Regions from separate parts of the Paraconexibacter sp. AEG42_29 genome, predicted to be linked through region 1. Evidence: riboswitches for the same ligand, from Rfam matches in the RefSeq annotation. Region 1 holds a riboswitch; the other holds the start of a gene.
The links. A riboswitch is a leader RNA that binds a small molecule or an ion and turns the genes downstream of it on or off. The one in region 1 is predicted to bind cyclic di-GMP.
Positions count from the first base shown of each region.

Region 2: it holds a riboswitch for cyclic di-GMP, as region 1 does, so the genes downstream of both, DSM112329_RS02075 (hypothetical protein) here and DSM112329_RS15515 (type II secretion system protein) in region 1, are expected to answer to the same signal.

Region 1 covers NZ_CP114014.1:3,180,931-3,185,329, reverse strand. The annotation lists gene DSM112329_RS15530 (hypothetical protein) at 1-72, opposite strand, end outside; gene DSM112329_RS15525 (prepilin-type N-terminal cleavage/methylation domain-containing protein) at 63-887, opposite strand; gene DSM112329_RS15520 (prepilin-type N-terminal cleavage/methylation domain-containing protein) at 884-1,672, opposite strand; cyclic di-GMP riboswitch class I at 2,080-2,163, shown strand; gene DSM112329_RS15515 (type II secretion system protein) at 2,256-2,696, shown strand; cyclic di-GMP riboswitch class I at 2,865-2,946, shown strand; gene DSM112329_RS15510 (type II secretion system protein) at 3,039-3,479, shown strand; cyclic di-GMP riboswitch class I at 3,698-3,779, shown strand; gene DSM112329_RS15505 (type II secretion system protein) at 3,872-4,315, shown strand; gene DSM112329_RS15500 (hypothetical protein) at 4,374-4,399, opposite strand, start outside.
Region 2 covers NZ_CP114014.1:428,878-433,276, forward strand. The annotation lists gene DSM112329_RS02065 (XRE family transcriptional regulator) at 1-365, shown strand, start outside; gene DSM112329_RS02070 (benzoate/H(+) symporter BenE family transporter) at 362-1,552, shown strand; gene DSM112329_RS02075 (hypothetical protein) at 1,625-2,659, opposite strand; cyclic di-GMP riboswitch class I at 2,673-2,748, opposite strand; gene DSM112329_RS02080 (sigma-70 family RNA polymerase sigma factor) at 2,873-4,399, opposite strand, start outside.

The DNA.
Region 1 (4,399 bases):
CAGGGTGCTCATCAGCGCCGTGAAGAGCGCTGAGCCGCGGTCGTCGTACCGGGGTTGCTTGATCAGTTGCATTCGACCGTCTTCGGGATCGTGGTGGTGATGCCGGCGGTGTCGGTGATCGTCGCCAGGATCGTGGTGACTGCCTTCGGGATCGTCAGCTGGACCGGGGTTCCGGTGACGCCCGTTCCGAGCGTCACCCCGCCGGTGCTGGCGTAGGTGACGCTCGCGACGTTCAGCCCGCTGAGTCCGGCGCCGAGCGTCAGTAGCGGCCCGGTGCTGTTGCAGTCGACCTTGACGTCGCCGTCGGAGATCGGCAGCTGACCGGCGGTCCGGCGCACGGTCGCACTGGCCCGCAGGGTGCTCGTGGCGACCGACTTGGCGCTGGTCGCGTCGATGTTCAGCGTGATGCCGACGGACTTGACGGCCGCGGGCGTCGCGGACGACGCGGCACCGTCATAGGTGAAGCCCGTGGTGCCCGCGGCGGGAACCGTGCCGACGACACCCTGGGTCCAGCCGGTCCCGGCGACGCCGCAGGCGCTGCCAGGCGTGGTGGTGGTGGTCGAGCTGGACTGGTAGAGCGTGGTCCCGGTGACGCACAGGCGGACGGACCGCGACCCGGTGGCGGTGGCGACGGAGTAGACGAGGTCGTTGGCAGCGGCAGTCCGGATGGTGGACGCGCCCCGGAGGTCGTCGACGACCCTGTCCATCGTCGCGCGGGCGGTGTCGTTGGCACCGGTCTGCCGCGTCTGCTTCGTCGTCTCCGACGAGAAGACGTCGAAGGACTGGAAGGTCGCGAGCAGCACGATCGTCGACAACGACATCGCGATGAGGAGCTCGACGAGGGTCAGGCCGTCGTCGTCCCGGCGACGTGGGCGGGGTGGAGTCATGAGGTGGGGGTGGGGCAGCCGGAGGGCAGGGGGGTGGCGGTGGTCACCTGGGCGAGCGCCATGGGGCAGTCGTTCGGCAGCGGGTTCGTGAGCAGCGTCGTCTGCCGGAGCGTCTGCGCCGTGCCCTTCGTCCAGTTGACGGTGACCTGGACCAGGCGCAGGTCGTCGGGGCGGCTGTCGAACGCCGCCGTCCCCGACGTGCTCGTGCAGGCCGAGACGGGCGCGATGGCGCTGACCGCGGCCGTGACGGCGTTCAGGATGGTGGAGTTGGTGCCAAGCGCGTTGCAGACCGTGCTCAGCAGGCTGCCGCCGGCGGCGACCGAGATGCCCAGGACGTTCAGGCCCACCGCGGTGCTCGTGGCGGCGCTGCCGGGGCCGGCCGAGCCGTTCGGGTTGGCGCAGTACGTGGCGTCACCAACGCCGACGCCGTCCGAGGGGTCGTCGATCGAGCAGGCCGCGATGGAGACGGTGTAGGTGGTGCCGCGCCGCGTGACCGCGAACGACGAGCCCGAGAGCGCGCCGGCGTCAGGGAGCGTCGCCCGGAGCTGCGCCGGAGCTGTGGTCGCCGTCACGTTGGCGTAGGGGACCTGTCGGCTGCGCTCGATGAGCTCGCGGGCGACGTTCGTGCCCTGCTCGCGAGCGGCGGTCTTCCCGGTGCTGCTCGCGCCGGAGAGCGTGAAGTTGAGCATCGCGAGGACCCCGACCAGCAGGATCATCATCGCGACCATGACCTCGACGATCGTGAAGCCTGCGTCGGTGCGGGTGGGGTGGCCGTTGTCCTTCACACTGCTCTTATCGGCAGCGAGCCTGCATCCCCAATAGTGGGGAGGGGCGGATTGCCGAACGTCCACCTCGCGTCGCGAGCAACGTCACGGCGCTACGCTCCGCGCCCCGTGACCGACGAACCCTCGCCCGATCCCGCCCCGTGCTCGCCGTGCCGCGGCACCGGCCGCCTCAGCTCCAAGCTGGGCGGGGATGCACACGAGGTCCCTTGTCCGTGGTGCGAGGGCTCCGGCACCTTCATACCCGCGCACGACGCGCAGGCGGCCCGCCGGGCCGACAGCGCCGGCTGACCCGGACGCCCACCGCGCTGGGGTGCGGCCCCTAGTACAGATGTCCAGGTTCGAACAATTTCCGGGGATGGTCTTTAGTCCGGTCGAATGTCGTCCGATAGGGCAATTGAGCAGTCCCAAGGTGCTAACGGCAAACCACTCGTGAGGGTGGGACGCAAAGCCCAAGGGCCTCGTCCGCAATACGAGGCAGCCGGGTTGCCACCGGGGTTGAAGTGGACCCCCACGGCCTGATGGATACCGCGGGTTACTGACTCACTCAGATCGGTCCACTCATTGCAATCCCTGGAGGATTCACATGCTGCGTAACCTGCTGGCCAAGAAGAACTCCGACGAGGGCTTCACCCTCATCGAGCTCCTGGTCGTCATCCTGATCATCGGCATCCTCGCCGCGATCGCCCTGCCCTCCTTCCTCGGTCAGTCCGACAAGGCCAAGGACTCCGCCGCGAAGTCTGATGCGCGTAACGCCGTGACGCAGATGGAGTCCTGCGCGGCGGACGGCACCGGCGCGACCGCGACGGTCATCGCTGCCTGCGCGACGAACCCGCAGGTCCTCGGCGCCGGCGACTCCGCCGTCACCGTCACCGTGAACGGCTCCGGCTACACCATCAGCGCGGTGTCCTCGACGGCGGCCTCGCAGGTCTTCCGCATCACCAAGGCCGCCGGCTCGCCGGGCGCCTACACCCGCGCCTGCACCACGGCCGGCACGGGCGGCTGCCCCGCCGGCGGCGTCTGGTAGCCCCAGACCCCATCAGTTTCATCCGCGAGGCGGGCCCCCGGGCCCGCCTCGTCGGCGTTTAAGACGCACGGTGTCCGACATCGAACGAGCGTCCAGTTTCCGGAGGAGCACGTCACCGGGCCTCAAGTCCGCGCGCACATCGACCGATAGCGGCCTCGAGCAGTCCCAAGGTGCTAATGGCAAACCACTCGTGAGGGTGGGACGCAAAGCCCAAGGGCCTCGCGACGAGCGAGGCAGCCGGGTTGCCACCGGGGTTGAAGTGGACCCCCACGGCCAGATGGATACCGCGGGTTACTGACTCACTCAGATCGGTCCACTCATTGCAATCCCTGGAGGATTCACATGCTGCGTAACCTGCTGGCCAAGAAGAACTCCGACGAGGGCTTCACCCTCATCGAGCTCCTGGTCGTCATCCTGATCATCGGTATCCTCGCCGCGATCGCCCTGCCCTCCTTCCTCGGTCAGTCCGACAAGGCCAAGGACTCCGCCGCGAAGTCGGACGCTCGTAACGCCGTGACGCAGATGGAGTCCTGCGCGGCGGACGGCACCGGCGCGACCGCGACGGTCATCGCTGCCTGCGCGACGAACCCGCAGGTCCTCGGCGCCGGCGACTCCGCCGTCACCGTCACGACCAACGGCGCGGGCTACACCATCAACGCGGTGTCCTCGACCGCCAACACGCAGGTCTTCTCGATCACGAAGACCTCGGGCTCGCCGGGCTCCTACACCCGCGCCTGCACCACGGCCGGCACGGGCGGCTGCCCCGCCGGCGGCGTCTGGTAGCCCCAGGCCCCATCGAGCTTCATCCGCGAGGCGGGCCCACGGGCCCGCCTCGCGGCGTTAAACCGGCCTCCGTGAGCCCTTGCTGCGGTTGCGCGGGCCCGCGGTACCTGGGCAGGCTGGGGTCGTCCACCTAGAACAAACGTCCAGTCCAAAAGAAATTGTGGGGAAGGGCTTTAGTCCGCGCGACAGTCCTCCGATAGGGGTATTGAGCAGTCCTAAGGTGAAAACGGCAAACCACTCGTGAGGGTGGGACGCAAAGCCCAAGGGCCTCGCGACGAGCGAGGCAGCCGGGTTGCCACCGGGGTTGAAGTGGACCCCCACGGCCAGATGGATACCGCGGGTTACTGACTCACTCAGATCGGTCCACTCATTGCAATCCCTGGAGGATTCACATGCTGCGTAACCTGCTGGCCAAGAAGAACTCCGACGAGGGCTTCACCCTCATCGAGCTCCTGGTCGTCATCCTGATCATCGGTATCCTCGCCGCGATCGCCCTGCCCTCCTTCCTCGGTCAGTCCGACAAGGCCAAGGACTCCGCCGCGAAGTCTGATGCGCGTAACGCCGTGACGCAGATGGAGTCCTGCGCGGCGGACGGCACCGGCGCGACCGCGACGGTCATCGCTGCCTGCGCGACGAACCCGCAGGTCCTCGGCGCCGGCGACTCCGCCGTCACGGTCACCGGCCTCGGCGGCGCGGGCTACACCATCAACGCGGTGTCCTCGACCGCCAACACGCAGGTCTTCTCGATCACGAAGACCTCGGGCTCGCCGGGCTCCTACACCCGCGCCTGCACCACGGCCGGCACGGGCGGCTGCCCCGCCGGCGGCGTCTGGTAGCCCCAGGCCCCATCGAGCTTCATCCGCGAGGCGGGCCCACGGGCCCGCCTCGCGGCGTTTAACGGGTGGGTCGCGGACACTGGT
Region 2 (4,399 bases), 2.8 Mb from region 1:
GCGCGCTGCTCGAAGCCGAGGTGGCGCCGCGGGTCAGGGCGATCCCGAGCGGGTCGGGCGACGCGCTCCCGACCGCGGCCGGCACCGTCCACCTGCTGCACGCCGACGGCCGGCCACGGCGCACCGAGCTGTTCGACATCACGTTCGGCCACGGGACCGAGCAGGCGTCGGACGGCCACCTCCCGGGGACCGAGGAGGTCGTCGTCTGCCTCAGCGGGCGGCTGCGCGCCGGGCCGCTCGGCGAGGAGGTCGCCCTCAAGCCCGGCGACGCCGTGTGGTTCGCCGCCGACACGCCGCACCGGTACGTCGCCGAACGCGACAGCCGCGTCCTGGACTGGATCTCCTACCCCGTCCCCGCGTCATGACCCGGCGGGCGGACCTGGCGCAGCCCGTCGCGGCAGGGGTCGTCGCGTCCCTGGTCGGTTTCGCGAGCTCGTTCACCGTCGTGCTGACGGGCCTCAACGGCGTCGGGGCGACGGACGCGCAGGCGGCGTCCGGCCTGCTGGCGCTGTGCGTGGTCATGGGGATCGTCGCGATCGGGATCGGCCTGCGGCTGCGCGTCCCGGCGAGCATCGCCTGGTCGACGCCGGGGGCCGCGCTGCTGGCGACGGTCGGCGTCCCCGGCGGCGGCTGGCCGGCCGCAGTGGGCGCGTTCGTGATCGCCGGCGGGCTCACGGTCCTCGCCGGCCTGTGGGCGCGCCTCGGCCGGCTGATCGCGGCGATCCCCGGTCCGCTGGCGAGCGCGATGCTCGCCGGCGTCCTGCTCCCCATCTGCGCGGGACCGGCACGGGCGGTGGTCGAGATCCCCGCGCAGGCCGGACCGGTCGTGGCGACGTGGCTCGCCCTCGTCGTCCTGGCCCGCCGCTGGGCCGTGCCAGGAGCGCTCGTCGCCGCGGCGGTCGCGACCGCGCTGGGCGGCGGCTTCGACGCCCCCGACGGCGGGCTGCTCGCCCGGCCCGAGCTCACCACGCCGGCCTTCACGCTGGGCGCGCTCGTCGGCATCGCGCTGCCCCTGTTCATCGTCACGATGGCCTCGCAGAACGTGACGGGGATGACCGTCCTCGCCTCGTTCGGGTACCGCCCGCCGCTGCGGCCCGTGCTGCTCAGCACCGGGGCGGGCTCGATCCTGTCCGCGCCGTTCGGCGGCCACGCGATCAACCTGGCGGCGATCACCGCCGCCCTGTCGGCCGGTCCGGACGCCCACCCGGATCCCGAGCGGCGCTGGGTCGCCTCGGTCGCGGGCGGGGTCGTCTACCTGGTGCTCGGGCTCGGGGCGGGCCTGGCGGTCGCGCTCGTGTCCTCGGCGCCGCCGGTCCTCGTGCAGTGCGTGGCCGGCCTGGCGCTGCTGGCTCCGTTGGCGGGCGCGCTGGCGGCGGCCGTCGCCACCGAGGCGACCCGCGACGCGGCCGTGGCGACGCTCGTCGTGAGCGCGTCGGGCATCACCGCCTTCCAGATCAGCGCGCCGTTCTGGGGGCTGGTCGCGGGCCTACTGCTGTTCGCCGTCCAGCGCGGTGTGGCTGCGCGGGCCATGCCGACCGAGCAGCGCGCCTGACGAACGACCCCGGAACGACGAACGCCGCGGCAGGTGCCGCGGCGTCGCGCCGAACCGGGTGCTGCGGAGGGGCTACCGGCCGAGCAGGCCGCCGAAGAGGCCGCCGCCGCCGCCGAGCAGGCTCGACAGGCCGCCCAGGATGCCCGAGGGCAGGCTCAGCGGGATCTTGATGAGGCCGGACAGGAGCCCGCCGCTCGACGCGTTGCCCGCGCCCGTGGAGCCGGTCTCGGTGCCGGCGGCCGGGGTGTTGTCGCCGAGGAAGCCGCCCAGCAGGCCGCTCAGGAGGCTCTGGCAGATGCCGGTGGCCTGCTTGACGCTGTTGGTCGCGGCCGTGATGGCGACGCCGGTGATCTGGGTCAGCATCGGGATCAGCTCGTGGATCGTCGACGTGATGGAGCCGAGCGCGGTGCTGATCTGCGCCTCGGTCTGGGCCGGGAGGACCGGGAGGAGCTTCGTCAGCTCGGTCAGGCCGGTCTGCAGCGCGGCCGTCGCGGTCGACAGCGCGGTCTGGATCAGCGTGCCGACCTGCGCCGGGAGGTCGTCGATACCCGCGATCGCCGCGATCTGCTGGACCTGGACGGGCGCAGCGGCCTGCAGGGCGGCGAGCGCCTGGGCGGCCAGCGCCTGGGCGCCGCCACTCAGCTCGTTCACGAGGGCGGTGAGCTCCTCGACGAGCTGCGCGTGACCGGCGGCGGTGCCGGGCAGCGAGCCGGCGAGCAGCTTCTGCAGCTTCTCGTCGCCGGTCGTCGGGACGAGGTTCGAGAAGCGCGTCAGCGACTCGCCGAGGGCGCCGGCGGCGGCGGTGATCGACCAGACCGCGGTCTTGGCGGCAGCGGTGCTGTCGCCGGCGCCGGCGGCCAGCTGGCGGGCGCCGCGGGACGCGACGACGGCCTCGTGGCGGGACGTCTTGAGCGCCTTGCGGGCGGCGGCGACGTCGCCCTTCTTGGTGGCGCGGGTGACCTTCTTCGCAGCGGACTGCGCCTTCGCGATGTGCTGGCTGACCGAGGCCTGCGTCGCCTTCGGGGCGGCGTCGGCGGCGGCCGGCAGGGCCACGGTGAGCAGTGCGGCGCTGGTGAGGAGCGCGGCGAGGGGGGTACGACGGGGCATGGTGGATCTCCTTGTGGGTAACTGGGCGGCCTGCGTGCAGGCCCCTGGTTTTGCGTCCCCGCCTCGCAGCGGGTTTGCCTTTTTCCGACCGGCCGATCTGACCGGGGGAGGCGATGAGCCTCACCAGTGAAGAGGGGAGGCGCACCGTCGATGTGAGGTGCTACTTGGAAAACTTTCCGCAGGTGGCGCGTAGGCGCTACTGCGGACGGGAAGCTACGGCTGGCTCTGGGGGTGGATCAGCCGCTTCAGCGCTTCGAGCTGGGCCTGGACCCCGCTCAGCGCCGTGTTCGTCACGTTCTGGACCGTCTTCTGCACGGCGCTTAAGGTCTGCTGCGTCACCGCGAGCGACCCTTCGACCACGTTCTTGACCGCGTCGCCGGTCTGCGCCGTCAGCTGCGCGACCACCTCGCTGGTCTTCTTCTGCAGCTCGCCGGCGAGCGCGGCCTGGGTCTTGTTGGTCGTGCCCCCGGACATCGAGACCGGGGTCGCGGCGACCGTGCTGGGCGCCGGGGACGGCGTGCTGACGGCGGCGGGGGTGGACGTCGTCGCCTGTGCGGCGGGGTCGGCGGGTGCGGTGCCGCCGGCCGCGGTGGTCGACGTGGCGGCCGGGGCCGCGGAACCGCTGCCCGTGCGCGCCGGGATGCGGACGGCGACGGCGCTCCCGCCGGACCAGGTCCGCGCGGGCTTGGCCTTCGCCTTGCTCGCGGCTGCGCCGGTCGCGGCGCGCGCCGGCGCCTTGGCGCGGACCTTGCGCGCGGACGGCGTGGGGGCGGCGGTCGCCGAGGGCGACGCCACGGATCCGGACGGCTGCGGCGCCTGGGCGACGACCTCGACGCGCGGCTTCTTGGCCGGTGGGTGGACGACGACCTGCTCGCCGATCGCGCCGACGCCGACCAGGGCCGCGGTGCACGCGACGGCGCACTTCGCGACCCCGGCGCTGCCGAGGCTGCCGAGCCCGAGCGACCAGCCGCCCGCGGCGACGCCGGCCCCGCCCGCGGCCACGCCGCCGCCGGTCACGATCGCGAGGGCGCCACTGCCCGAGGCCAGGGCCGGAGCGAGGGGGAAGAGGAGTGCGAGGTCACGGCGGCGGTCGTCGATGCGCCCGGCGAAGCCGCGGCACCCGGTGCAGTCCGAGAGGTGCGCCTGCACGCGGCGGCCACGCAGCTTGCGGCGGTCGCCGCTGTCGATCAGGGCGCGCACGTCGCTGCAGCTGTCGCGGCGACCGTCGCCGACGTCGACCAGGGCGGTGCGCGCCTCCAGGACGGACTGGCGGGCGGCGGCGGGGGTGGTGTCGAGCGCGATCGCGATGTCCGCGTAGCCCAGGCCGCTGAGCTCGCGCAGCATCAGCGCGCTGCGCTGGCGCAGCGGGAGCCGGCTCAGGTCGCCCACGAGCTCGCGCAGCCGCTCGCGGACGCGCTCGTCGTTCGGGGCGGCGACCTGCAGCAGCGCCTCCTCGCCGTCGGGCCCGTCGAACTGCCGGGCCGCGGCGTCCTGCCGGCGGCGGCGGGAGAGGTCGAACGCCTCGCGCTGGGCGATGCGGTAGAGCCAGGGACCGAGGGCCTGCGGCGTCGAGCGGCCGCCCTGCAGCGCACGCAGCGCGGCGGCGAGGGCGTTCTGCGCGGCGTCCTGGGCGAGGTCGTCGTCGAGCAGGATCCCGCGGCAGTACCGCACGAGCGGGGCGTGGTAGCGGGCGAAGATCTCGTCGAACGCGCCGTCCGCGCCGGTGATCGCGCCGCGGAC